3 regions of the Pseudomonas sp. LB3P58 genome follow, and region 1 is predicted to be linked to each of the others. Evidence: predicted binding sites of a transcription regulator. Region 1 holds the regulator's gene; each other region holds the start of a gene.
The links. Region 1 encodes sigma-54, which starts transcription at its own class of promoters, with help from an activator protein. Its sites were predicted from a motif close to ANTGGCATNNANNTTGCTNT; they were not measured.

Region 1 (9,619 bases):
CTTCTTAATAGATGCGATTAGGGATGCGCCAACAGCTCGGTCAATTCGCTGACCTGAGCGATTTCGCGCATGTCTTCTGGCATCCCACGGATGCTCAACGCCTTGCCGGCCGACTCTGCATCACGCATGAAGCACAGCAGCAGCGACAAGCCGACACTGCTGGACTTCAACACTGCCGAGCAATCGACCACCAGTGCAGCGGCCTTGCTGGATTTGATCAGCGCCTGCCCCTGCTTACGCAAACCGGGGCCAGTGCGGTAATCCAGCATGCCGCTAAGCGTCAGCTCGCCGGATTCGCTCATGCGAATGGCCGACACACTCATTGAGCTTTTGTCTCGGTTGTTTGCTTCTGACTGGCTTCCTTGGCTTTGGCGACTTCCCCGGCCCAACCATTGATGGTCTTGTCCAGGTCGTTGCCATTGCGCTGCATCGCATCAGCGAACTGATCACGGAACAGCTTGCCGATGTTAATGCCGTTGATGATCACGTTGCGCAGTTTCCACTCGCCATTGATCTTTTCGAGTGTGTAAGACACAGGATAAATCGCGCCGTTGCTACCTTTGACCGTCATGGCGACGCTTGTACGATCTCCCGACTCATCCTTGGCAGGGTCGACGACGATCCCCTGATTGTTGTATTCGAGCAAAGCATTGCCATAGAACTGGAACAGACCCTTTTTGAAGTTTTCTTCAAAGGTCTTCATTTGCGCAGGCGTGGCTTTGCGCGAGTATTTGACCGTCATGATGCTCTTGGAAATGCCCTCGGCATCCACAACAGGTCCGACGATCGTGTCCAGCGCGGTGTAAAAGTCTTTCGGATCCTGCTTGTACTTCTCTTTATTGGTCGCCAGATCGGCAAGTAACCGATTGGTGGTGTCCTGTACCAGTTCGTGCGCGGAAGGCGCCGCCACGGCGTTAGCCATCAACGGCAGGGCCGCGAGCAATACCAACAGGCCACGTCGCAAGGTAGAGATCATTTAAAAGCTCCTCATTTAGCGTCTTTACTAACGGTATTGAGCAGAAACTTACCGATCAGGTCTTCGAGTACCAGCGACGACTGCGTGTCGTGGATGGTTCCACCATCCTTGAGCAAGCCTTCTTCGCCGCCCACGCTGAGACCGATGTACTTCTCGCCCAACAGTCCAGCGGTCAGGATAGATGCAGTGGAGTCAGTCGGCAGGTTATCTACGCGCTTTTCCAGCTGCATGGTTACTCGACCGGTGAAACTGTCGCGATCCAGATCGATCGCCGTAACCTTGCCGATGGTCACACCGGCCATGGTCACTTTAGCTCTGACAGTCAAACCGGCGATATTGTCGAAATACGCATAAAGTTTATAAGTGTCGGTGGTTGCGCTCGGGGACAGGCCACTTACCCGCAACGCCAGCAACAGCAAAGCCAGGATGCCAGCCAGCAAGAAAAGGCCGACACCGATTTCCAGGGTGCGGTTTTGCATCAGAAATCTCCAAACATCAAGGCGGTCAGAATAAAGTCCAGGCCGAGTACAGCCAAAGAGGCATACACCACGGTCTTGGTAGTGGCACGACTGATCCCCTCGGAAGTGGGCTCGCAGTCATAGCCTTGGAATACGGCAATCCAGGTCACGACAAAGGCGAAAACGATGCTTTTGATGATGCCGTTGAGCACATCGTCTGCAAAGGTCACGCTGTTCTGCATGTTGGACCAGTAGGAACCTTCATAGACACCCAGCCAGTCGACGGCCACCCACGAACCACCCCAGATGCCCACCACGCTGAAGATCATTGCCAGCACGGGAAGGGAAATGAAGCCGGCCCACAGGCGCGGGGCAATGATGTACTTGAGCGGGTCGACGCCAATCATTTCCAGACTGGACAACTGCTCGGTGGACTTCATGTTGCCGATTTCGGCAGTCAATGCCGAACCGGCGCGCCCGGCGAACAACAATGCCGTGACCACGGGCCCCAGTTCGCGCAACAGCGTCAGCGCAACCATCTGGCCGACCGCCTGCTCCGAACCATAGCTGGATAGAATATTGAAGCCTTGCAGCGCCAGCACCATGCCGATGAATACCCCGGAGACCACGATGATCACCAGGGACATTACGCCCACCGAATGCAGTTGCTTGATCAGCAAGCCAAAACCGCCGCCAATGCCCCCACGGCCAAGCAAGGCATGAAACAGGAATATCGCCGAACGGCCGAACACCCCCAGCACGTCAATGCCAGAGTGGCCGAACCGGCGAACCCGTTCTATTAGTGAAATCTTGCGCATCAACGCTGCCCCAGAAGATCTGCGCGGTAATCCGTCGCTGGAAAGTGATAGGCGACCGGACCGTCGGGCTCGCCTGTCATGAATTGACGGATGCGTGGCTCCTGCGAGTTCATCAGCTCCTCGGGAGTGCCCTGCCCCAACACCTGGCCTTCGCCGACGACATAGATGTAATCGGCAATGCTCGCGGTCTCGGCCAGGTCGTGGGAGACCACGATACTGGTAATGCCCAGCGCATCGTTGAGCAGGCGGATCAGACGCACCAGCACACCCATGGCGATAGGGTCCTGGCCGACAAAGGGCTCGTCATACATGAGGATCTGCGGATCGAGGGCGATCGCCCGGGCCAGCGCGACGCGACGTTTCATGCCGCCGGACAACTCGTCAGGCATCAGGTCGATGGCGCCACGCAAGCCCACAGCCTGCAATTTGAGCAGGACAATGTCCCGGATCATTTCTTCCGGCAGTTCGGTATGGACGCGGAGCGGAAAGGCGACGTTCTCGAACACATCGAGATCGGTGAACAGTGCGCCACTCTGAAACAGCACGCCCATGTGCTTTCGCGCATCGAACAGATCACTGCGCGACAGTTTCGGCAGGTTCTGTCCATTGACCCAGACTTCGCCTTTGGTGGGCCGCAACTGTGCGCCCATCAGCCGCAACAGCGTAGTCTTGCCACACCCGGAAGGCCCCATGATGCCGGTGACCTTGCCGCGCGGGATGCGTATATCGACGTTATTGAAAATGCTGCGCGTTCCGCGCTTGAAGGACAGTCCCTTCAGCTCGACCGCGTAGGCTTTATCGGCACTCATCTAAACTCCTTGCGATGCAGCCTCTCACTCGGACGCCTGACTTTCTGGCGAAAGCACATACCTCCCGGGCAGGCCGAACTGGCGGCGAACTATATCACCGCAATGGCCAAGCGCCCAAGGCCCAAGCCGGGCCATGTTCAGCAACATGACGGGGTAAAAGCTTATATTTAAGGGTATTCGGTAACCGGCAATGACAAAGCGCGACGAACTTGCGTGAGGGTTTTGATCATTACCGCTATAATCGCCGCCTTTTCATCAGGCTATACGATTTCTGACATGAGCCAATCCAGCGACCTGATTCAATCAGCACAACGCACCATCCGCCTCGAACTGGAAGCCGTACAAGGCTTGTTGCCCCGTATCGACGCAGATTTCGTACGCGCTTGCGAGATGATTCTGGCCAGCAAAGGCCGCGTAGTCGTGGTCGGCATGGGCAAATCCGGGCACATCGGCAACAAGATCGCCGCCACCCTGGCCAGCACCGGCACCACGGCCTTTTTCGTGCACCCGGCCGAAGCCAGCCACGGCGATATGGGCATGATCACCCGCGACGACATCATCCTGGCGCTGTCGAACTCCGGCTCCACCAATGAAATCGTCACCCTGCTGCCGCTGATCAAGCGCCTGGGCATTCAATTGATCAGCATGACCGGCAACCCTGACTCACCGCTGGCGAAGGCTGCCGAAGTCAACCTCGACGTGCACGTCGAGCACGAAGCCTGCCCGCTAAACCTGGCACCGACCTCGTCGACCACTGCCGCGCTGGTCATGGGCGACGCCCTGGCCGTTGCGCTGCTGGAAGCCCGCGGTTTTACCGCTGAAGATTTCGCCTTTTCCCACCCCGGCGGCGCGCTTGGCCGACGCCTGCTGCTGAAAGTGGAAACCGTCATGCACGCCGGCGCAGAGCTGCCCCAGGTGCAACGTGGCACGCTACTCAAGGACGCCTTGATGGAAATGACCCGCAAGGGCCTGGGCATGACCGCGATTGTGGAGGCCGACGGCAAACTGGCCGGGATCTTCACCGACGGCGACTTGCGCCGCACCCTTGACCGGACCATCGACATCCACCATACGACCATCGATGAGGTCATGACTGTTCATGGCAAGACCGCCCGGGCCGATATGCTGGCAGCCGAAGCCCTGAAAATCATGGAAGACCATCGAATCAACGCGCTGGTAGTGGTGGACAAGGAGGACCGTCCGATCGGCGCCTTCAACCTGTCCGATCTGCTGCGCGCAGGAGTAATGTGATGAGCACCGACCTGCTGCAACGCGGCAAGAACATCAAACTGGCGGTTTTCGACGTCGATGGCGTACTGACCGACGGACGCCTGTACTTCCTCGAAGACGGCAGCGAATTCAAGACATTCAACACCCTCGACGGCCAAGGCATCAAGATGTTGATGGCAGCCGGTGTGCAGACCGCTATCATCAGCGGCCGCAAGACCCCGGTGGTCGAGCGACGAGCGAAGAACCTCGGTATTCCACACGTGTACCAGGGGCGCGAAGACAAACTGGTGGTGCTCGACGAGCTTCTTGCCCAACTCAACCTAAGCTATGAGCAAGTTGCCTATCTCGGCGACGACCTGCCGGACCTGCCGGTGATTCGCCGCGTCGGCCTGGGCATGGCGGTGGCAAACGCTGCCAGTTTCGTCCGTGAACACGCCCACGGCATCACCCAGGCCCGCGGTGGCGAGGGTGCCGCTCGAGAATTCTGCGAATTGATCCTGCGCGCGCAGGGCCGCCTTGATGCGGCAAACGCCGCGTACCTGTGAGCCAACTATGCTGAGCAAAAAGTTTCGCAAATTCCTGGTGTTCGGTTGCATCGCAGCGATATTCGCGGCGGTCGGCTACTGGAACATCAGCCCGGAACGCTTCCTCGATCAGCCGGTGGCAAAGATCGATGAAACCGCGATCGACTATTACGCGATCAACGCCCACAGCGTGCAATACCTGCCGGACGGCAAACTGCAATACGAAATGACGTCCGACAAGGTTGAACACCTGAAAGCCACCGAAGTGACGCTGTTGACCAATCCCGACCTGAACATGTTCCGCGGCACCGAGTTTCCGTGGCATATCCAGAGCGAGCACGGCGAAGTGAATCCCGACGGCACCCAGGTCGAACTGATTGACTCGGTGCGCATCACGCGCTTCGACGAGAAAAACCGCAAGACCCTGATTACCAGCACCCGCATGACAGTGTTCCCGCAGCAGCAATATGCGCAGACCGAGCAACCCGTTAGAATCGACGGCGCTGGTGGTGTGTCGACTGGCAAGGGAATGAAAGCGTATTTGAAAGAAAGCAGGATACACCTGCTATCTAACGTAAGAGGACAGTATGAGGCTCGTTAAAACCCTCCCTATTTTGCTCGGTCTGAGCGCAGCACTGGGAAGCGTGAGCGCCTGGGCTCTGCCGACCGATCAAGCGCAGCCTATCCGCATCCAGGCCGACGACGCCCAGCTGGACGACAAGAATGGCATTGCCACCTATAAAGGTGACGTGATCATCACTCAGGGCTCGATGATCGTTAAAGGCAATACTGTGACCATCACCCGCACCCCGACCGGCGACATCGACGTGGTGACTTCGGTGGGCAACCTCGCCTATTTCGAGCAAATGCAAACCCAGGGCGACACCAAGCCCGTTCAGGGCTGGGGAGTGACTATTCAGTACCACGCCTCGCAAAACCGCGTTGTGCTGATCGACAAGGCGAAAGTCATCGACAAGGACAACAACGTCACCCAAGGCGAGAAAATCGTCTACGACACGGTCAAAAAGCTTGCGAGCGCCGGTCGCGCGACGGGCAACAAGGTCACCGAGTCGCGTCCGCGCATCGACATGGTGATCCAGCCGAAGAAGAAAACCGACGAGCAAAAGGCCCAGTAATGGCAACTCTGAAAGCTCAGCATCTGGCCAAGAGCTACAAGAGCCGCCAGGTCGTGCGTGACGTCAGCCTGTCGATCGACAGCGGTCAGATCGTCGGCCTGCTGGGTCCCAACGGCGCCGGCAAGACCACCTGCTTTTACATGATTGTCGGTCTGGTACAGGCCGATCAGGGCCGCGTACTGATTGACGACATGGATGTCAGCCACCAGCCTATGCACGGTCGTGCGAAGGCCGGCATCGGCTATCTTCCGCAAGAAGCATCGATCTTCCGCAAACTCTCGGTAGCCGACAACATCATGGCGATCCTCGAGACCCGCAAGGAACTCGACAAGGCCGGTCGTCGCAAAGAGCTGGAAAGCCTGCTGCAGGAATTCCACATCAGCCACATCCGCGACAACCTCGGGATGAGCCTGTCCGGTGGTGAACGCCGCCGCGTGGAAATCGCCCGGGCACTGGCTACCAACCCGAAATTCATCCTGCTCGACGAACCGTTCGCCGGCGTGGACCCGATTTCGGTGGGCGATATCAAACAGATCATCTATCACCTCAAGGCCAAGGGCATTGGCGTGCTGATCACTGACCACAACGTCCGTGAAACCCTGGATATCTGCGAAACCGCCTACATCGTCAACGATGGCCAGCTGATCGCCGAAGGTGACTCTGCCACCATCCTGGCCAACGACCTGGTCAAGGAAGTGTATCTGGGCCATGAGTTCCGCCTGTAAGCACTGAGGTGTCTGGCTGGTTGCTCGGGCGCTTGTCTCGATAAAAAATCAACATTTTTTTATTGTTACAGCGCTCTAGGCAAACGCTGCAGTTTCGGGCATATAATTTGCTTATGTTTGGCGCTCCGGCGCCCTGTAGTGGATGGCGCATGTGCGCCGGCGAATAAGGTGTTAAGCCCCTGCCATGAAACCATCGCTAGTCTTGAGAATGGGCCAGCAGCTGACGATGACACCGCAGCTGCAACAGGCCATCCGCCTGCTCCAATTGTCGACCCTGGACCTGCAACAGGAAATCCAGGAGGCCCTGGAGTCCAATCCGATGCTCGAACGCCAGGAAGAAGGCGACGACTTCGATAACGCCGACCCCTTGGCCGACAAAGCCGAACAGCAACCCAACGTCGACATTCAGGAACCCTCCTATCAGGAAACCGCCCCGACGGTTGATAACCTCGAGGAAGGCGACTGGAACGAGCGCATCCCCAACGAACTGCCCGTCGATACCGCGTGGGAAGACGTCTACCAGACCAGCGCCAGCAGCCTGCCGAGCAACGATGATGACGAGTGGGATTTCACCACCCGTACATCGGCCGGCGAAAGCCTGCAAAGCCACCTGCTGTGGCAACTGAATCTGGCACCGATGTCCGACACTGATCGCCTGATCGCCGTGACCCTGATCGACTGCATCAACAATCAGGGCTACCTGGACGAAACCCTCGAGGAGATTCTCGAAGCCTTCGACCCGGAACTGGACATCGAACTGGACGAAATCGAAGCCGTCCTGCACCGCATCCAGCAATTCGAACCCGCTGGCATCGGCGCCCGCAACCTGGGCGAATGCCTGCTGCTGCAATTGCGTCAGTTGCCCGCCAAGACGCCTTGGCTGGTCGAGGCCAAACGCCTGGTCACCGATTACATCGACCTGCTCGGCAGCCGCGATTACAGCCAGCTGATGCGTCGCATGAAGCTCAAGGAAGACGAACTGCGCCAAGTGATTGAACTGGTGCAGAGCCTCAACCCGCGCCCAGGCTCGCAGATCGAGTCCAGCGAAGCCGAATACGTCGTTCCCGACGTGATCGTACGCAAGGACAACGAGCGCTGGCTGGTCGAGCTGAACCAGGAATCCGTGCCACGACTGCGGGTCAACGCTCAATACGCCGGTTTCGTGCGCCGCGCCGACACCAGCGCCGACAACACCTTCATGCGCAATCAGTTGCAAGAGGCCCGCTGGTTCATCAAGAGCCTGCAAAGCCGCAACGAAACCCTGATGAAAGTAGCCACTCAGATCGTCGAGCATCAGCGCGGTTTTCTTGAATACGGCGACGAAGCCATGAAACCGCTGGTCCTGCATGACATCGCCGAAGCGGTGGGCATGCACGAGTCGACGATTTCACGGGTGACCACGCAGAAATTCATGCATACCCCACGGGGCATATATGAACTGAAATACTTTTTCTCCAGCCACGTCAGCACCTCCGAGGGCGGTGAATGCTCGTCCACGGCGATCCGCGCGATCATCAAAAAACTGGTTGCCGCGGAAAATCAGAAAAAGCCGTTGAGTGACAGCAAGATCGCTGGTTTACTGGAGGCACAAGGCATTCAGGTGGCTCGCCGCACCGTCGCCAAGTACCGCGAATCCCTCGGGATCGCGCCTTCGAGCGAACGTAAGCGGTTGATGTAGAGCCACGCCACAGCGTTCCAGTGGCAGGCATTTCTGCCTGCCGCTTTATGCACTGGCAACGAAGGAGAAGCTGTATGCAAGTCAACATCAGTGGACACCAACTGGAAGTGACCGAACCTCTTCGCACCTACATCGGCGAAAAACTCGAACGATTAGAGAGGCATTTCGACAAAATCACCAACGTGCAAGTCACGATGACGGTCGAAAAGCTCAAGCAGAAAATCGAAGCCACGCTGCATATTCCCGGCAATGAAGTGGTCGCAAACGCGGAGCATACCGATATGTACGCGGCGATCGACGCACTGACCGACAAGCTGGATAAACAACTCAAAAAGCATAAGGAAAAGACCCAAAGCCTCCTCCAGGGCGCGACCGGTCGTTAACACTCCCAACCCATGATCCGACTTGAAAGCATCCTGACCCCCGGCCGTTCCCTCGTGAACGTGCCGGGCGGCAGTAAAAAGAAAGCCCTCGAGCAAATTGCCAACCTTATCCACAAAGAAGTGCCGGATCTGGAGATGCAAGATGTCTTCGAGGCTCTGATTGCCCGTGAAAAACTCGGCTCAACCGGTTTTGGCAACGGCATCGCCATTCCCCACTGCCGCCTGAAGGGCTGCACCTCGCCCATCAGCGCCCTGATGCACCTTGATGCACCCATTGATTTCGACGCCATCGACGGTGCCCCGGTTGACCTGCTGTTCGTTCTGCTGGTCCCGGAAGCCGCTACCGATGCGCACCTGGAGTTACTGCGCCAGATCGCCAGCATGCTCGACCGCAAGGAAGTGCGCGAAAAACTGCGCAGCGCCCCGAGCAATGAAGCCTTGTATCAGGTTGTCCTGGACGAGCAAAACGGTCATTAATCATGCGCTTGATCATCGTCAGTGGCCGCTCCGGCTCAGGTAAAAGTACCGCACTCGATGTTCTCGAGGACAACGGCTACTACTGCATCGACAACCTGCCCGCCGGCCTGCTGCCGGAACTGGCCGAACGCGCGTTGATTCACACCGAGCTGGCACAACCGCTGGTTGCCGTATCCATCGATGCGCGCAACTTGCCGAGTCACTTGTCGCGGTTTCCCGAACTGCTGGAAGAAGTGCGCAGCCGGCATATCCAGTGTGATGTGCTTTATCTGGACGCCGACGAAGAAACCTTGCTCAAACGCTTCTCGGAAACCCGCCGTCGTCACCCGCTGAGCAATGCCAATCGCTCGCTGGCCGAGGCCATCAACGATGAGACCGCCCTGCTCGGGCCGATTGCCGACCTCG
Region 2 (9,619 bases), 800 kb from region 1:
TTCGGCGCTTCGGCTTTAGGCTCGGGCGCTTTGGCAACGGGTTTCGCAGCCGGTGCTGGCGCCTTGGCGACAGGAGCAGAAACCACTGCACCAGTGCCAACCTCGGTGAACTTGCCTTTGCCGTGCAATTCGTCGAGCAGCGATTCGAACTCGTGATCGGAGATCAGATCGCCGCCAGCCGCTTTAGCGGTGGGTGCAGCCGGGGCCGGGACCGCAGCAATGGCCGATTCCAGCGCATCAACGGCAAAGTTGCCCTTGCCGTGCAGCTGATCGAGCAGTGCTTCGAACTCGTCGTCAGTGATATCGGAGCTGTCGCCTGCCGCTTTCGGGGCAGCCGGTGCGGCTGGTGCCGGGGCTACCGCATCGACGGCGAACTGGCCTTTACCGTGCAGTTGATCGAGCAACGACTCGAACTCGGCATCGGTGATTTCGTCGCTGGCCGCCGCATTGCTGCTCGGCGCTGGCACAGCTGCCGGGGCTTCTGCCTGAGCCTTGACGGCGTTCAGCGAGTCCAGCAGTTGTTCGAATTCGTTATCGGTGATGTCACCCGATTCGCTCTCGGCGGCAGGTTCTTCCACCACCTCGGCGACCGGTGCCGTTTCATCGGCGGTTTGCGGCTCGGCCAGACGGGCCAGTGCCGCAAGCAATTCTGGCGTGGCAGCCGTGATCGGGCTGCGTTCGCGGACTTCGGTAAACATGCCGTTCACCGCATCCAGCGCTTCGAGAACCACGTCCATCAGTTCCGAGTCGACGCGACGTTCACCCTTGCGCAGGATGTCGAACACGTTCTCGGCGATGTGACAGCACTCCACCAGCTCGTTGAGCTGGAGGAAGCCGGCGCCTCCTTTTACAGTGTGAAAACCGCGAAAAATTGCATTGAGCAAGTCCGCATCGTCTGGTCGGCTTTCAAGCTCGACCAGCTGTTCGGACAGTTGCTCTAGAATCTCGCCGGCCTCAACCAGGAAATCCTGAAGGATCTCTTCATCGGCGCCGAAGCTCATTAAGGGGGTGCTCCTAAAGGTCTAAAAACCTAAAAACCTAAAATCCAAGACTGGATAGCAAATCGTCCACATCGTCCTGACCGGACACAACGTCTTCTCTTTTATCGGCATGAATCTGCGGACCTTCACCCTGAGAGAGATGTTTTTGCGGATCTTTTTCTGCCAGCATCGCTTCACGGTCATGTTCGATGCCCGCAAAGCGGTCCACCTGACTGGCCATAAGCACGAGCTTGAGCAGGTTGCTTTCAACTTCGGTGACCAATTGGGTCACGCGCTTGATCACCTGACCGGTGAGGTCCTGGTAATCCTGAGCGAGCAGAATGTCGTTGAGGTTGCTCGACACAACGCGATTGTCTTCGCTGCTGCGTGTCAGGAAACCGTCGACTCGCCGGGCCAGCTCGCGGAACTCTTCAGCCCCGACTTCGCGACGCATGAACCGTCCCCAGTCGGTGCTCAAGGCCTGGGCTTCGTTGCTCAGGCCGTTGACCAGCGGCGTGGCGTTTTCCACCAGGTCCATGGTGCGGTTGGCAGCCGCCTCGGTCAGCTTGACCACATAACCCAGACGCTCGGTGGCATCCGTGATCTGCGAGACTTCCTCGGCTTGCGGCATGTGCGGGTCAATCTGGAAATTGACGATCGCGCTATGCAGCTCGCGAGTGAGCTTGCCCACTTCCTGATACAGGCCACGGTCACGGGTCTGATTGAGCTCATGGATCAGTTGCACAGCGTCGCCGAACCTGCCTTTTTCAAGGCTTTCGACCAGTTCGACCGCGTGTTTTTTCAGAGTCGATTCGAAATCGCCCTGTGAAGACTCGTTATGCTCCATAGCTCCCCCGTGGCGCAGTGGCTTCGCACATCAACCGATGCGTTCGAAAATCTTCTCGATTTTTTCTTTTAACGCCTGGGCCGTGAAGGGCTTGACCACATAGCCGTTAACACCGGCCTGGGCTGCCTCGATGATCTGCTCGCGCTTGGCTTCAGCGGTCACCATCAGCACCGGCAGGTGCTTGAGCTTTTCATCGGCACGCACGTGGCGCAGCAGGTCGATACCGGTCATGCCAGGCATGTTCCAGTCTGTTACCAGAAAGTCGATGCTGCCGCTGTTGAGAACCGGAATGGCAGTAGTGCCATCGTCGGCCTCGACCGTGTTGGTGAACCCAAGGTCACGCAACAGGTTTTTAATGATCCGCCGCATCGTTGAGAAGTCATCAACGATGAGGATTTTCATGTTCTTGTCCAATTCGACCTCCAAGCAGTCTTAAACGCGCCCAGCACCTGGACGCGCCATTTCAATCAATCCGGCAAAGCACTCAATGACTGTCTGGAGCACAACAGATCGGGACCGGTACGGTTCAACACCCCACCCGCCGCGTTCGCAGTGTCCCCACACTGCCTTCAGCGCGCTCGCCACTCCCCCAAACGCCCCCGCAAACGGGCCGCGCACTGGCTGTGTAACTGGCTGACCCGAGATTCGCTGACCCCCAGGACCTCACCGATTTCCTTGAGATTCAACTCTTCGTCGTAGTACAGCGCCAACACCAGTCGCTCACGCTCCGGCAAATTGGCAATCGCGTCCGCCAGCGCCGCCTGGAAGCGTTCATCTTCCAGATCGCGTGACGGCTCGAGATGAGCACTGGCGCCATCCTCGTGCAGCCCTTCGTGTTCGCCGTCCTGCAACAGATCGTCGAAACTGAATAGCCGGCTGCCCAGGGTGTCGTTCAAAATCCCGTAATAATCGTCGAGACTCAATTGGAGTTCGGCCGCAACCTCGTGATCTTTAGCGTCACGGCCGGTTTTAGCTTCAATAGAGCGAATTGCGTCGCTGACCATCCGGGTATTGCGGTGGACCGAACGTGGCGCCCAGTCCCCCTTGCGTACTTCATCGAGCATCGCGCCACGGATTCGTATGCCCGCGTACGTCTCGAAACTCGCGCCTTTGCTGGCGTCGTATTTGGTCGACACTTCAAGCAGGCCGATCATCCCGGCCTGGATCAGGTCTTCGACCTGGACACTGGCTGGCAGACGCGCCAGCAAGTGGTAGGCAATGCGTTTAACCAGTGGCGCGTAACGCTCGATCAGCTCGTACTGCGCGTCACGTGCCGACTTCTTGTAGAGGTTGTAGCCACTGGCTGTCATAGCACAGGTCCTGCGGTTTGTTGCACGAGGCGCTCGACGAAAAACTCCAGGTGCCCACGCGGGTTGGCAGGCAGCGGCCAGGTATCGACCTTCTGTGCAATGGCCTTGAACGCCAGTGAGCACTTGGACCGAGGGAAGGCTTCGTAGACGGCGCGCTGCTTTTGCACTGCCTTGCGCACACTTTCGTCGTAAGGCACCGCGCCGACGTATTGTAAGGCGACGTCAAGGAAGCGATCCGTGACCTTGGTCAACTTGGCGAACAGGTTGCGACCTTCCTGCGGGCTCTGGGCCATGTTGGCCAGGACGCGGAAGCGGTTCATGCCGTAATCGCGGTTCAGCAGTTTGATCAGTGCGTAGGCATCTGTGATCGAGGTCGGTTCGTCGCAGACCACCAGCAAGACTTCTTGCGCTGCGCGAACGAAACTGACGACCGACTCACCAATACCCGCAGCGGTGTCGATCACCAGCACGTCGAGGTTGTCGCCGATATCGCTGAACGCCTGGATCAGGCCGGCGTGTTGCGCCGGGCTCAAATGAACCATGCTCTGTGTGCCGGACGCGGCCGGGACGATGCGAATGCCGCCAGGGCCCTGCAACAGTACGTCGCGCAGCTCGCAGCGGCCTTCGATCACGTCGGCCAAAGTACGTTTGGGTGTCAGTCCCAGAAGGACGTCGACGTTCGCCAGCCCCAGATCAGCGTCCAGCAGCATGACGCGCCGGCCGAGCTCAGCTAGAGCCAGGGACAAGTTCACTGACACGTTAGTCTTCCCGACGCCACCTTTGCCGCCGGTCACCGCGATCACCTGTACGGGATGCATGCTGCCCATGAATTTTCTTTACCTTGTCTTACTTAGACGGAGGCCACATTACTGGCTGCGCGTTCACTAACTGAACAATGCATGGCAGACCATCGATGTAGGTACAAAAACTGTTCATTAATACCTCAGCCAACCTGCTTGGTCGGGCTGTGGTAAATATCAGCGAACATGTCAGCCATGGCTTCTTCGCTGGGTTCTTCTTGCATTTGCACGCTGACGGCGCGACTGACCAACTGATGACGACGCGGTAGATGCAAATCATCCGGAATCCGCGGGCCATCGGTCAGGTAGGCCACCGGCAATTCATGACTGATGGCCAGGCTCAACACCTCGCCCAGACTTGCCGTTTCATCCAGTTTAGTCAGGATGCAGCCAGCGAGCCCACAACGCTTGTAACTGTGATAAGCGGCCGTTAGAACCTGTTTCTGGCTGGTGGTTGCCAGGACCAGGTAATTTTTTGATTTGATGCCACGACCGGCCAGGCTTTCGAGCTGCATGCGCAGTGCCGGATCGCTGGCCTGAAGGCCCGCGGTATCGATCAGCACCACGCGTTTGCGCAGCAAAGGCTCCAGCGCCTGCACCAGCGATTGGCCCGGATCGACATGCGTCACCGACACATTGAGGATCCGGCCCAACGTCTTGAGTTGTTCCTGAGCACCAATTCGATAGCTGTCCATGCTGACCAGCGCGATATTCTGCGCGCCGTACTTGAGCACGTAACGGGCCGCTAGCTTGGCCAGGGTGGTGGTCTTGCCCATGCCGGCAGGGCCGACCATGGCAATCACGCCGCCCTCTTCCAGAGGCTCGACTTCCGGTGTGGCGATCATCCGCGCCAGGTGTGCCAGCAACATGCGCCAGGCCTGACGAGGTTCTTCAATATCGGTAATCAGCGCCAGCAAATCGCGCGACAACGGGCCGGACAGGCCGATGCGTTGCAGGCGACGCCAAAGATTGGCCTGGGCCGGACGGCTGCCTTGCAGCTGATTCCAGGCCAGGGAGCCGAGTTGCACTTCCATCAGTTCGCGCAGGCTGTTGAGTTCGAAACGCATCGAGTCGAACGCCCGTGGGTCGACGCCACCGGAGGCAGGTGCCGCAGCCGGTGCAGGACGGCGGGGTTCGGTGTAGGTCGGCTCGATCAGTGGCTCGGCGGCGGTCAGCGGCAAGCCGGCGAACAATTGGCGATTGGTGGACTTATCGCTCTCGCCATCGCTGCGCAGGCTCAGTTCAGCCTGGGCGGTGACGATCCGCGATTGGGTCTTGCGCAGTTCATCTTCGAGCTCCATGTTCGGAACGCGCGGAGCCAGCGCCGACAACTTGTAATCCAGGGCAGCCGTCAGCTCGACACCACCGGCGATCCGGCGGTTGCCAATGATGGCGGCATCAGCGCCCAGCTCATCACGAACCAGTTTCATGGCCTGACGCATATCGGCGGCGAAAAAACGCTTAACTTGCATAAACCACTACCTCAGCCGTTGGGCCCTACTGTCGCAACGATGGTCACTTGCTTGTTGTCAGGAATTTCCTGGTAAGCCAACACATGCAAACCCGGGACTGCCAATCGGCCGAATCGCGACAGCATCGCGCGAACCGGACCGGCTACCAGCAGAATCACCGGCTGACCTTGCATTTCCTGACGCTGCGCCGCATCGATCAACGAGCGTTGCAGCTTCTCAGCCATGCTTGGCTCCAGCAGAACGCCCTCTTCCGAGCCTTGTCCTGCCTTCTGAAGACTATTGAGCAATATTTGTTCCAACCTTGGCTCCAGCGTGATAACTGGCAGCTCCGACTCAGTCCCTACAATGCTTTGGACGATTGCGCGGGATACGCCGACACGCACCGCGGCCACCAGCGCGGCAGTATCTTGACTCTTGCTGGCGTTGTTTGCGATAGCTTCGGCAATGCTGCGAATGTCCCGTACTGGCACCTGTTCGGCCAGCAAGGCTTGCAATACTTTGAGCAACTGCGACAGAGACACCACACCCGGCACCAGCTCTTCGGCCAGTTTTGGCGAGCTTTTGGCCAACAATTGCATGAGTTGCTGTACTTCTTCGTGACCGATCAACTCGCTCGAGTGCTTGTACAGAATCTGGTTCAAGTGGGTTGCCACTACCGTACTGGCATCGACCACGGTGTAACCGAGGGATTGTGCCTGGGCACGCTGGCTGACTTCGATCCAGACCGCCTCCAGACCGAAAGCCGGATCTTTGGCGGTAATGCCGTTGAGCGTACCGTAGACCTGCCCCGGGTTGATCGCCAGTTCGCGGTCCGGGTAAATCTCCGCTTCGGCCAGGATCACCCCCATCAGGGTCAGGCGATAGGCACTCGGCGCCAGGTCAAGATTGTCACGGATATGCACGGTCGGCATCAGGAAGCCCAGGTCCTGGGACAGCTTCTTGCGCACACCCTTGATCCGCGCCAGCAACTGACCACCCTGATTGCGGTCCACCAGCGGAATCAGCCGGTAGCCGACTTCCAGGCCGATCATGTCGATCGGAGTGACGTCGTCCCAGCCAAGCTCCTTGGTTTCCTGAGCGCGAGCCGGTGATGGCAGCAGTTCCTGCTGACGCTTGACCTCTTGCAGGGCCTGAACCTTGACCACGTTCTGCTTCTTCCAGAACAGGTACGCGCCGCCAGCCGCCAGGGCTGCCATGCTGAGAAAGGAAAAGTGCGGCATGCCGGGCACCAGCCCCATGACCGCCATCAGGCCAGCAGCTACCGCCAACGCTTTGGGCGAGGCGAACATCTGGCGATTGATCTGCTTGCCCATGTCTTCCGAACCGGAAGCACGGGTCACCATGATCGCTGCAGCTGTAGATAAAAGCAGTGATGGCAATTGCGCCACCAAACCGTCACCGATGGTCAACAAGGCGTACACCCGACCGGCATCGCCGAAGGTCATGCCGTGCTGGAAGATACCGACCGCCATGCCGCCGATCAGGTTGATGAACAGAATCAGCAGGCCGGCAATGGCATCACCGCGAACGAACTTGCTGGCACCGTCCATGGAACCGTAGAACTCGGCTTCCTGGGCCACTTCCATCCGGCGCAGTTTGGCCTGGTTCTGATCGATCAGGCCGGCATTCAAGTCGGCGTCGATGGCCATTTGTTTACCGGGCATCGCATCGAGGGTGAAACGCGCACTCACCTCGGAAATCCGCCCGGCACCCTTGGTCACCACGACGAAGTTGATGATCATCAAAATCGCGAAGACCACGATACCGACCACGTAGTTACCGCCGATCACCACCTCGCCGAAGGCCTGGATCACCTTACCCGCAGCAGCATGGCCGTCCTGACCGTGGAGCATCACCACCCGCGTGGAGGCCACGTTCAGCGCCAGTCGCAGCAACGTCGCCACCAGCAGAATGGTCGGGAACACCGCGAAATCCAGCGGCCGCAAGGCGTAAACACAGACCAGCAAGACGACAATCGACAACGCGATGTTGAACGTGAAGAACACGTCCAGCAGGAACGGCGGCACCGGCAACATCATCATCGCCAGCATGACCAGCAGCAACAACGGCACACCCAGATTGCCCCGACTTAAGTCGGCAACGTTTGTGCGAGCACTGTTGAGTAACTGAGAGCGATCCACCGGTATTCCCCGTTCCTTTAAAGCAAACTTTTTGACGCCTGAAGCAGGCGCAGAGCCGCTACTGCAAGAAGCCTTCCAACTTTTGCCAAGGCAGGAAATAGAGGGATCTATTGAGCTTTTGTAACAGCTGTCGAGCGTTCGAGGCGGGATCGCGCTCTACGAACTCCTCGCAAGGTTTTACGACTGCTTCGCAGCCGGACGCAGCCTCGCAGGCTCGACAGCTGCTACAAAAGGGATTAACGCGCCGTCAGAATCTGCTCTTTGTGGATCGGACCGAAATGAAGCGCCTTGCCGACCATGTACCGTGTACCTCTATGCATTTGAAGACCTTCTACCGCGACAAAATCCTCCTCAGCGTAACCGAGCACCACGATGGTTAAAGGTGCCTTCTGACCAGAAAAGTCGTGCCCCTGCATGAGGTTAAGCGCCCATTGAAAGGGAATGACCGGCAGATCTTCGACGTTGATCTCACGCTTGCTCTCCCAACGAAAGTCCTTGCGCGCGACAACGTGCAAACGGCCATCGACCACACTGAATTGGGGTTTGTGATAACGCTCCTCCAGCCCTCCACTTGACCACTGATCCATGTAATAACGGGGGGACGTGAAGACATCGAACAACGCGCGGTTATCACCAATATTGCCAGCAGCACCGAAGAAGTAATTGTATGCATAGTGGTAGCCGAACCCGTCCAGTTCGGGGCGAATCGCATTGATAGGGTTGCTCAGATAACCCGGAATATAGGCATTGGCCATCTGCACAAAATGCGTAAAGTCCAGCGTCATGTCGAACGTAGCCGAGTAACTGATCGTGCGCTCGAGCCGATCCTCCTCCAGGACTCCCGAAACAAATTCCAACGCCATCCCTTGAAGCTTTCTGTATTCACGCTCTGCCATGACCGTAACCTCAAATGCCTGAATGAACGCCCATCCATAGTGATCAATCGACTCATTGAACGACCATAGCAAGGACATCGAACGGGAGAATTCCCAAGGCCATGACAACGCTTAAGAGGAAGTGTGTCTACTGTCAGAACTACCAGGTACACAGCGTTTTCAGACGGACGGTGGCGCTCAGGAATCGCGCCGCAAATCCGGCGGAATCGGCAAATCGTCCTTGAGCGGATCCGGGCGTTTGCCCTTGCCGGCACGGTGCTGGCGGATCTGGTAGACGTAAGCCAGTACCTGGGCGACGGCAAGGTAGAGCCCGCCAGGGATTTCCTGATCAAGTTCGGTGGAGTAGTAGATCGAACGCGCCAGTGCCGGCGACTCAAGCAGCAGCACTTCGTTGGCCACAGCGATTTCACGGATCTTCAAGGCCAGGAAGTCGCTGCCCTTGGCGATCAGCATCGGCGCCCCACCCTTGTCTGGATCGTACTTGAGCGCTACGGCGTAGTGGGTCGGGTTGGTGATCACCACATCGGCGTCGGGAATCGCCGCCATCATCCGGCGCTGGGACATGTCGCGCTGCAGCTGGCGAATCCGTTGTTTAACCTCTGGCTTCCCTTCCTGATCCTTATGCTCGTCACGCACTTCCTGCTTGGTCATCAGCAGTTTCTTGTGGCTTTCCCAAAGCTGCACCGGCACGTCCACCGCTGCAATGATGATCAGCCCGCAGGCCATCCACAAAGCGCTCCAGCCCACTACTTGCAGACAGTGGATGACCGCAAGCTCCAACGGCTCGTGCCCAATGCGCATCAGGTCGTCGATGTCCGACAACAACACCTTCAGAGCCACCGTCAGGATGATTAAAAACTTCGCAAACGCCTGGAGCAGGTCCACCAGCGCCTTCGTCGAAAACATCCGCTTGAGGCCGGCGGCAGGATTCATCCGACTGAACTTCGGCGCCATGGTGCCAGCCGAAAAAAGCCATCCACCCAGGGAGATAGGCCCAATCAATGCAGCCAACACCAGGGTAATCATGATCGGCTGGATCCCCAGCAAAGCAATCAGCCCTGAGTTCATGAGGTAGGTACTCATGGAGCGCTGATCGAGGATGACTTCACGCGGCAGGGAAAAATTCATCCGCATCAGATCCATCAGATCCTGCGCCAACGCCCCGCCGAAAAT
Region 3 (9,619 bases), 4.8 Mb from region 1:
GACCTGCGCGTCGCCCAGTCCTATATCAACCCGTTCATTCGTCTGGAACTGCGCAGCGGCATGCTCGGCAGCGATCTGGCGGTCGATCTGAAAAGCACCGAGCCGCTGGCATTCAGCGTCACCGGCCGTGCTCAGGTAGATCAACTGCATACCCTCGACACCCTCAAAACCCGCGACTTCCTCAAGTGGCAGCAGTTGGTGCTCGAAGGCCTGAACTATCAGCACGGCGACAGCCTGTCGATCGACAAGGTCAACCTGTTCCAGCCTTATGCGCGCTTCATGATCAACGATGACCGCACCACCAACATCGATGATCTGCTGATCCCGCAACCGGCCGACTCAGGCGCCAAAACGGCTGCCGCCAAACCTGTCAGCAAGGAAAAACCGCTGGGCATCCACATTGGTGGCATTGCCATCAATGACGGCTCGGCCAACTTCGCCGACTTCAGCCTGACCCCGAATTTCGCCACGGCCATTCAACAGCTCAATGGGCAAATCGGCACCATCGACAGCCGTCAGGCGAAACCGGCCAGCGTCGATATCAAAGGCAAAGTCGACCGCTATGCACCGGTCACCATCAAGGGCTCGGTCAACCCGTTCGACCCGATGGCCAGCCTCGATATCGCCACCAGTTTCAAACGTGTTGAACTGACCACGCTCACGCCCTACTCCGGCAAGTTCGCCGGTTACCGCATCCGCAAGGGCCGGCTCAATCTCGACCTGCATTACCTGATCACCAAGGGCCAGCTCAAGGCCGAAAACAAAGTGGTGGTCGAACAGCTGCAACTGGGTGAGAAAGTCGACAGTCCGGACGCCGTGAGCCTGCCGCTGAAACTGGCGATCGCGTTGCTCAAGGACGTCGACGGCAAGATTTCCATCGAACTGCCGGTGACCGGCGACCTGAACAACCCGCAGTTCAGCATCATGCCGATTGTCTGGCAGACCTTGCGCAACCTGATCGTCAAAGCCGCCGCAGCACCGTTCAAAATGATTGGCGGACTGGTCAGTGGCGGCGGTTCGGAAGATTTGGGCTCTGTGTCGTTTGCTCCGGGTTCAAGCGACCTGAGCAAGGAGGCCGAGGGCTCGCTGGTCAAACTGTCCCAGGCCCTCAAGGAACGTCCGGCCCTGCGTCTGGAAATCGAAGGCACGGCGGCCGCCAGCAGCGATGGCCCGCTGATCGCCGAGCAACGTCTGGAACGGGAATACCAGTACAACTACTACAAAATGCTCCAGCGTCGCGGTGACAAGGTGCCGGCTCAGGCTTCATTGCTGGCAGTACCGGATAACGAGAAAGGTCCGCTACTGGAAGGGATCTACCGCACGCGTCTGAAGACGCAGCCGCCCGCCGAGTGGAAGGATCTTGGCAAGGAAGAACGCACGGTAAAAATGCGCGAATACGTGATCAAGTTCTGGAGTTCCAGCGACGTGCTGTTGCGTCAGTTGGGTCAGGAGCGCGCCAGCAGCATCAAGGATTATCTGGTCGACAAGGGTCAGTTGGCCGATGACCGCGTGTACTTCATCGACGCTAACCTCGGCGAAGCGGAAAGTGACGGTCGAGTGGTTACGCCGCTGCATCTGGACGCCGAGTGATGTGCGCGAAATGGCTGATGAGCCTGGCTCTGGCGATGGCCGCCTGTCAGGCCTCGGCGGCGGATACCCTGCGCTGCGGCAGTCAATTGGTCAGTGTCGGGGACAGGTCCAGCGAAGTGCTGCAGAAATGTGGAGAACCGGTCAGCCGTGATCTGTTGGGCTACAAGCGCAGCGCCAACCGGCGGGAAGAGTTTCAAGTCGAGGAATGGACCTACGGACCCAACGGCGGGATGTACCAGTACCTGCGCTTTGAAGGTAATCGTTTGAAGCAGATCACCAGCAAGCGCGGTAACTGAGTCCCCCACAATCTTATGTAGACCCCAGTCAATGTGGGAGCGAGCTTGCTCGCGATAGCGGTCTTTCATTCAACATAGGTGTCGAATGTTAGTCAGCAATCGCGAGCAAGCTCGCTCCCACATTTGGTTTTGCGTCGCTCACAAATAGAACAGGCCCCTGACACGAATGTCCGGGGCCTGTAATGGCCACATCCTTATGGCCTTTCGCATGAACTCTCCTGGGGCGGCAGACGTATTGCTCGGCCCGCCTGTCGCGCCTTCTCCCAGTCCAGGCGAGAAGTCTTGCCTTACTCGGCTTTCAGGCCGTCAGCGGAGACCGCCTGGACGCCTTTGATTTTCTTGGCGATCGCCACGGCGGTGGCTTTCTGAGCGTCAGTTACCGCAACGGTGGACGACAGAGACACTACGCCTTTGTTGGTTTCGACTTTGATGTCGGTGCCAGGAATGCCTTTTTCCGTCACCAGGTCGGCTTTGACTTTAGTGGTGATCCAGGTATCGGAAGTAGCTTCTTTGGCTTTGGTGACTTCACCCGCCGCCAGAGTCATCGGAGCCTGGGTGGCTTGGGTGGTCTGTGCAAATGCGACGTTGGCCATGGTCAGGGTCAACGCGGTAGCAGTAGCGGCAGCGATAGCGAACTTCTTCATACGAGTAACTCCTGTTTTTCATAAAGTCTGCTGCGTGTCTTGTCAGCAGGGTTACTGGAGATAGTGCGAACGCTGTGCCAAGTTTGAGACAACCAACAAATACATATAAATCAATAGCTTACAAAATCACCTGATTTTCGAAATCATGCAAAATGCATGACTTCGAAATTATCGACATGCAAGTTGCGGGTTTTTCCGCAGGCCTAAGGCCATGAATTGTTGGAAGTTTTCTCAATTACTCGATTTTTCCCCGAACAGCGAACCAAAAAATGCCCCACGTCGTGAAACGCGGGGCATTGGCTATGCCTGGTAATGTAGATCAGGCGCCGGTGCAGCCTTTAGGAGCGTACTCTTGTAAAGCCGTGGTGGCACAGGTCCAGCCACCGGCGAGTGTGCGCGTAAGCGTGATGGTTTTACTGAGTACTGGTCCTGGTGCATTGAGGATCGTGCAGCCAATAGTACCCGCACCGGTAGTGGCGGTACCCGACGCCGTAACCGTGCAATTACCCGTGGTCGCCGTACCACCGATCAGGGCGAGGGTGGGATCGGTGCCTTGGTTGATGATGTCTTCGAAAGGCACTTTCAACGCGCTGATCTCAGCCAGGCCGGCCGTGACTTTGGCCCGGGCCTGATACTTGGAGTACTGCGGCAACGCAAACGTCGCCAGAATCCCGATGATCGCCACCACGATCAGCAGCTCGATCAGGGTAAAACCTTTTTGAGTCTTCATAGACAAGCTCCATGCATGAGTCGAAATCTCATGATCTGAACTAGCCGCAGCACAGCCCATGCCAAGCGCCGCGCCCCCTGTTGGCCGGGACGTGAGCCGAGTGCAACGCCCTTTCCTACCCCCAGAATCCGCACTATCTGACACTTTTTGTCACCTGAACGCCGCTGGTTTGGTTCCTTCCCTTGACTAGGCTATAAGTCATGAACTGTCTGCGTCCGGTATCCCAATGAATGACATCGCCCTTAGCGGTCTGGCCAAGCAATTGGTCCTGGCCGAGCTGCTCACTGACAAAAGCGCGCAACAGGCGTATCAGCAAGCCCAACGCAACAAAATCTCCCTGGTCAGTTATCTGGTGCAGAACAAACTGGTGAAGAGTCGCCAGGTCGCCGAGATCGCTTCGGAACACTTCGGCATGGCCTTGCTCGACCTCAACTGTCTGGACAAGGAAGTCCAACCCAAGGGTCTGGTCAGCGAGAAGCTGATTCGCCAGCATCTCGCGCTGCCCCTCTGGCGGCGCGGCAACAAGTTGTTTGTGGGCGTTTCCGACCCGAGCAATCAGCAAGCCATCAATGACATCCAGTTCAGCACCGGGCTGAATACTGAAGCCATCCTGGTGGAGGACGACAAGCTCAGCGACGCCATCGAAAAATTCTTCGATACCCAAGGCACCGGCCTGGAAGACATGGCCGACGTTGACCTCGATGGTGTGGACATCGAGTCGATCGATGACAATCAACAGGACGCCATCGCCGGACAGGATGCCGATGACGCGCCTGTGGTGCGCTTCGTCCACAAGATGCTGCTGGACGCGATCAAAAGCGGCTCTTCCGACCTGCATTTCGAGCCCTACGAAAAAACCTACCGCGTGCGGATGCGCACCGACGGTATCTTGCGTGAAGTCGCCAAGCCACCGATTCACCTGGCCAATCGCATCGCCGCGCGGCTGAAAGTCATGGCCAGCCTCGACATCTCCGAGCGGCGCCGGCCCCAGGACGGGCGGATCAAGATGCGCCTGTCGAAGAGCAAATCCATCGACTTTCGGGTCAATAGCCTGCCGACCCTGTGGGGCGAGAAAGTGGTGATCCGGATCCTCGACCCGTCCAGCGCCCAAATGGGCATCGACGCCCTCGGCTATGAGCCCGATCAGAAAGACCTGTACATGGCCGCCCTCAAGCAGCCACAGGGGATGATTCTGGTGACCGGGCCCACCGGCTCGGGCAAGACCGTGTCGCTCTACACCGGGCTGAACATTCTCAACACCGTGGACATCAACATCTCCACCGCCGAAGACCCGGTTGAGATCAACATGGAGGGCATCAACCAGGTCAGCGTCAATCCCAAACAGGGAATGGATTTCGCCCAGGCGCTGCGCTCGTTTCTGCGTCAGGACCCGGACGTGATCATGGTCGGCGAGATCCGCGACCTCGAAACCGCCGAAATCGCCATCAAAGCCGCCCAAACCGGTCACCTGGTGCTGTCGACCCTGCACACCAACAGCGCCGCCGAAACCCTGACTCGCCTGCACAACATGGGCATTGCGGGTTTCAACATTGCCACCTCGATCAGCCTGATCATTGCCCAGCGCCTGGCACGCAAGCTGTGCAGCCATTGCAAGAAACCCATCGAGATTCCCCGGGCGGCGCTGCTCAGGGAAGGCTTCCCCGAGGAACGCATCGGCTCATTCACGATCTATGAGCCTGTCGGTTGCGATCACTGCAACAACGGTTACAAAGGGCGAGTAGGGATTTATGAAGTGGTGAAGAATACCCCGGCCCTGCAACGGCTGATCATGGCCGAAGGCAACTCACTGGAAATCGACAGTCAGATGCGTAAAGACGGTTTCAACGACCTGCGCACGTCAGGCCTGCTCAAGGCCATGCAAGGCATCACCAGCCTTGAAGAAATCAACCGGGTCACCAAGGACTGAATATGGCGGTCAAAGCAGCAAAAATCAGCGTCTACGCCTGGGAAGGCACAGACCGCAAAGGCACGAAAATGACGGGAGAATTGAGCGGCCAGAATCCGGCGTTGATCAAGGCCCAATTGCGCAAGCAGGGCATCACCCCCGGCAAGGTACGTAAAAAGTCCACCTCGATTTTTAACCTGGGCAAGCGCATCAAGGCCCAGGACATCGCCCTGTTCACCCGGCAGATGGCGACCATGATGAAGGCCGGCGTACCGCTGTTGCAGTCTTTCGACATCATCGGTGAAGGCTTTGATAACCCGGCCATGCGCACACTGGTAGACGAGGTAAAACAGGAAGTCGCGGCGGGTAACAGCTTCGCCGCTTCCCTGCGCAAAAAGCCTCAGTATTTCGATGAGCTGTACTGCAACCTGGTCGATGCCGGCGAGCAGGCCGGTGCCCTCGATACCCTGCTGGATAGAGTGGCGACCTATAAGGAAAAGAGCGAAAGCCTCAAAGCCAAGATCAAGAAAGCCATGACCTACCCACTGGCAGTGGTGTTCGTCGCGATCATTGTGACCGGGATTCTGCTGGTCAAAGTGGTGCCACAGTTCGAATCGGTGTTCAAAGGGTTTGGCGCCGAATTGCCAGCCTTCACGGTGATGGTCATCGGCCTCTCGGAATTCATGCAGGACTGGTGGTGGGCGATGCTTGGCGTGCTGGTCGCGGCCATCTTCGGCGTGCGCCATGCCTTTAAAACGTCACAAGGCTTTCGGGACCGAATGGACACCTGGCTGCTGAAACTGCCGCTGATTGGCACGCTGATGTACAAGTCCGCCGTGGCCCGTTACGCCCGCACACTGTCGACTACCTTTGCGGCGGGTGTGCCACTGGTGGAAGCCCTGGATTCGGTGGCCGGCGCTACCGGCAACATCGTGTTCAAGCGTGCAGTGCTGCGCATCAAGCAGGACGTGTCGACCGGTATGCAGCTGAATTTTTCCATGCGCGCCTCCGGTATCTTTCCGAACATGGCGATCCAGATGACCGCGATTGGCGAAGAGTCCGGCGCACTGGATGACATGCTCGACAAAGTCGCTAGTTTCTATGAAGACGAAGTGGACAACATGGTCGATAACCTCACCAGCCTGATGGAGCCGTTCATCATGGTGGTGCTGGGTGTTATCGTCGGTGGCCTGGTGGTTGCGATGTACCTGCCCATCTTCCAACTTGGCTCAGCGATCTGACATGCCCTTGAACGACATTCTGACCCTCTACCCGTTGACCTTCGTGATCGCCGCCATGTTGGTCGGCCTGCTGATTGGCAGCTTTCTCAACGTGGTGGTCTGGCGCCTGCCAAAAATGCTTGACCGCGAATGGCGTGAGGAGGCTCGTGAAGTGTTGGGCTTGCCAGGCGAAACACCGCTGCCGACCTTCAACCTGATGCTGCCCCATTCCCAGTGCCCACATTGCGGCCATCGAATCCGTGCTTGGGAAAATATTCCGGTGCTCAGTTATCTGCTCTTACGGGGTCGATGCTCGAACTGCACGGCAGCCATCAGCAAACGCTACCCGCTGACCGAACTGGCCTGCGGTCTGCTATCGGCGTTCGTCGCCTGGCATTTCGGTTTCGGCTGGCAGGCCTGCATGGCGCTGCTCCTGAGTTGGGGGTTGCTGACCATGAGCCTGATCGACGCCGAGCACCAACTGCTGCCGGATGTGCTGGTGCTGCCGCTGATATGGCTGGGGCTGATCGTCAACAGCTTCGGACTTTTCGTGTCCTTGCATGAAGCGTTGTGGGGCGCTGTGGCCGGCTATTTGGCGCTGTGGTCGGTGTTCTGGCTGTTCAAGCTGATCACCGGCAAGGACGGCATGGGCCACGGTGATTTCAAGTTGTTAGCGATGTTCGGCGCCTGGGGTGGCTGGCAAATCTTGCCTCTGACCATCCTGTTATCGTCGATGGTGGGCGCCGTTGTCGGCGTGATTTTGCTGCGTTTGCGCAACGCGAAAACCTCAACGCCGATCCCCTTCGGACCCTTTCTGGCAATTGCCGGCTGGATTGCCTTGCTCTGGGGTGGTCAAATAACCGACTTCTATTGGCAGTTTGTCGGTTTGAAATGAATACCCCTGTGGAAAAACCCTGGATTCTCGGCCTGACCGGCGGCATCGGCAGCGGCAAAAGCGCGGCTGCCCAGCACTTCATCGATCTGGGCGTGCACGTGGTGGACGCTGATCATGCGGCGCGTTGGGTGGTGGAACCGGGTCGCCCGGCGCTGGCCAAAATCGCCGAACACTTCGGCCCCGGCGTATTGCAAGCCGACGGACAACTGGATCGCGCGGCGTTGCGCAAGCTGATCTTCGAAGTGCCTGAGGAACGCCGCTGGCTCGAAGCGCTGCTGCATCCGTTGATCGCCAAGGAAATCGCCGATCATCTGGCCAAGGCACAATCGCCTTACGCGATTCTGGTTTCGCCGCTGCTGATCGAGTCCGGGCAGTACGCCACGACCCAACGGGTTCTGGTGATCGATGCCCCGGAACAACTACAGATCGAGCGCACCCTGCAGCGTGACCAGACCAGCGAGCAACAGGTCCAGGCGATCCTCAAGGCCCAGTCCAGCCGACAGGACCGCGTGAGCCACGCCGACGATGTGGTGGTCAACGACCGCGACCTCGCCTGGCTGCACAGCGAGGTCGAACGCCTGCATCACTTTTACCTTACTTTGCGTGGAGGCCAGTCATGAGCCAAATCCCAACCGTCGATTGCCCAACCTGCGGCGCCCCTGTTGAATGGAGCCCAGAAAGCAAATTCCGGCCATTCTGTTCGGACCGTTGCAAGCTGATTGACCTGGGCGCCTGGGCCTCGGAAGAACACAAGATTCCGGTCAGCCCGGATGCCGAAGACGACCTGTACAGCGAAGACTTCGAGCCGCGTCACTGATCTTCAAGGCCGCATAAAACCGTAGTCCTGGCTGTCATCGAGGTTTTCCGCAAGAAAACGCAACTCATCAGCCAGGTCTTCGGCGCTGCGCACCGCCTTGCTCTGTTGCACTACGGCACTGAGCAAGGCGCGCAGGCTCAACCCCGGATCAAACCCCACTTCCTGCGCCCCATCCAGACTTTGACGCAACTCCTGCCTTGCCCATTCGTAGACACTCATTTCGATGCTCCTGAAGGTTTTCCAGAGCATGGATTCGTGAGCGATTTTTGCCTTTGATGTGGATCAAGATTTGGGATCGTCGTCTTTCCAGGGTGCCGAAAGGTAGCGCGTGCGATTGAACGTCTCCAGCCACTCGGGGCAAAACACCACCAGCGCACTGACCACCATGCCGTTGATGAACGCTTCCGGGAAAATCAGCAGCCACAGATACCCGACAAAATCTTCCAGCCAATAGGGCATGGCAAAACGTTCGTCGAACCACAGCAACCACAGTGCCAGCAGCAGGCACAGCAACGCCGACAGCGCCGCTGCAAAAAAACCGGACACGAAGATATACACAAAGGGATTACGCGGTTGAGCTCGCTCCACCAGGATCGCGCAGCACTCGGTGACCAGCACCGGCAGCAGGATCAGCAGCGCGCCGTTGACCCCCATCGCCGCCAAATCCTGCCGCCCGAGCAGCACTAATCCCGCTTGCGCGACCAACCCGCCGACAATCGCCAGCGGCCAGTCGAGCAACAGGGTCACGGCGGTCATGCCGATAAAGTGGTAGGACACGCCGGTGTCGAAGTCTTGTCGCACCAGCCAGAGCATGAACAGCGCGAACACCGTGCCGAACAACAGATGTTGGCGACGACTGTCGCTGAACAGTTCGACCCACGGTGCTCGCGCAACGGCCCAGATCAGCACCGGTACATAGATCAACCACCCTGCCGTGAGGGTTTCAGGTGACAGTAACTCGGCGCCGATCATGGCTGGGCACACTCCCTTGTCTTGCCGAAAGAGAACAGGCCCTCAGTCTACACCGCCCCTCGAGCGCCCTTCGATTTCCGGCCGGCACAGAGAGTTTGCTCTGGGGGAGCGTTCTACGATTGGGGTACATATCCGTTTTTGCGGTGATGGCTGATTACGGTTTCGCTTTTACAGCGAGTCACTTGGAAATGTATGGTCAGCCCATCTCCTGCAACCTCATTGGCTGTTTTCGGTAAAGCTGGCTTGCGCTAATGTATCCGGGCTCATTGTGAGCGTTGCGGTAACAACGCTCGGCCCTCGATGAGTAGCCGCTCCCGACTGTCCTAAAAAAGCCCTCAGCCTTCAAAGCTGATTTCCATGCCAGGTTCTCAGTCGGGCCATTTGCCGTTTACTGTCATCAGTCAGTGATATCGCAAAAGCCGGTGATAAAGCTGTAGCTTCAAGTGTTCGGATGTGGGTTGTACTGGCCACCCTTGGCCAGTACCGCCCACACGATTCGCGCCAGTTTGTTTGCCAACGCACACGCGACGACATTGGAGTGCCGACGCG

Region 2: the regulator sigma-54 is predicted to act here: its motif matches at 7,570-7,589, upstream of flhA (flagellar biosynthesis protein FlhA).
Region 3: the regulator sigma-54 is predicted to act here: its motif matches at 3,307-3,326, upstream of ACYZTZ_RS23580 (pilin).

The regions. Positions count from the first base shown of each region.
Region 1 covers NZ_JBUBVE010000001.1:301,825-311,443, reverse strand. The annotation lists gene ACYZTZ_RS01380 (STAS domain-containing protein) at 18-323, opposite strand; gene ACYZTZ_RS01375 (MlaC/ttg2D family ABC transporter substrate-binding protein) at 320-976, opposite strand; gene mlaD (outer membrane lipid asymmetry maintenance protein MlaD) at 988-1,455, opposite strand; gene mlaE (lipid asymmetry maintenance ABC transporter permease subunit MlaE) at 1,455-2,252, opposite strand; gene ACYZTZ_RS01360 (ATP-binding cassette domain-containing protein) at 2,252-3,061, opposite strand; gene ACYZTZ_RS01355 (KpsF/GutQ family sugar-phosphate isomerase) at 3,338-4,312, shown strand; gene ACYZTZ_RS01350 (KdsC family phosphatase) at 4,312-4,836, shown strand; gene lptC (LPS export ABC transporter periplasmic protein LptC) at 4,844-5,416, shown strand; gene lptA (lipopolysaccharide transport periplasmic protein LptA) at 5,403-5,951, shown strand; gene lptB (LPS export ABC transporter ATP-binding protein) at 5,951-6,676, shown strand; gene ACYZTZ_RS01330 (RNA polymerase factor sigma-54) at 6,861-8,354, shown strand; gene hpf (ribosome hibernation-promoting factor, HPF/YfiA family) at 8,429-8,737, shown strand; gene ptsN (PTS IIA-like nitrogen regulatory protein PtsN) at 8,750-9,214, shown strand; gene rapZ (RNase adapter RapZ) at 9,217-9,619, shown strand, end outside.
Region 2 covers NZ_JBUBVE010000001.1:1,103,695-1,113,313, reverse strand. The annotation lists gene ACYZTZ_RS05175 (chemotaxis protein CheA) at 1-1,001, opposite strand, end outside; gene ACYZTZ_RS05170 (protein phosphatase CheZ) at 1,039-1,827, opposite strand; gene ACYZTZ_RS05165 (chemotaxis response regulator CheY) at 1,858-2,229, opposite strand; gene fliA (RNA polymerase sigma factor FliA) at 2,397-3,137, opposite strand; gene fleN (flagellar synthesis regulator FleN) at 3,134-3,964, opposite strand; gene flhF (flagellar biosynthesis protein FlhF) at 4,081-5,409, opposite strand; gene flhA (flagellar biosynthesis protein FlhA) at 5,421-7,550, opposite strand; gene ACYZTZ_RS05140 (hypothetical protein) at 7,787-8,446, opposite strand; gene flhB (flagellar biosynthesis protein FlhB) at 8,624-9,619, opposite strand, start outside.
Region 3 covers NZ_JBUBVE010000001.1:5,062,194-5,071,812, forward strand. The annotation lists gene ACYZTZ_RS23565 (DUF748 domain-containing protein) at 1-1,590, shown strand, start outside; gene ACYZTZ_RS23570 (DUF2845 domain-containing protein) at 1,590-1,886, shown strand; gene ACYZTZ_RS23575 (BON domain-containing protein) at 2,174-2,530, opposite strand; gene ACYZTZ_RS23580 (pilin) at 2,850-3,260, opposite strand; gene pilB (type IV-A pilus assembly ATPase PilB) at 3,487-5,187, shown strand; gene ACYZTZ_RS23590 (type II secretion system F family protein) at 5,190-6,407, shown strand; gene ACYZTZ_RS23595 (prepilin peptidase) at 6,409-7,281, shown strand; gene coaE (dephospho-CoA kinase) at 7,278-7,901, shown strand; gene yacG (DNA gyrase inhibitor YacG) at 7,898-8,098, shown strand; gene ACYZTZ_RS23610 (hypothetical protein) at 8,102-8,317, opposite strand; gene ACYZTZ_RS23615 (energy-coupling factor ABC transporter permease) at 8,381-9,070, opposite strand; gene ACYZTZ_RS23620 (IS110 family RNA-guided transposase) at 9,510-9,619, opposite strand, start outside.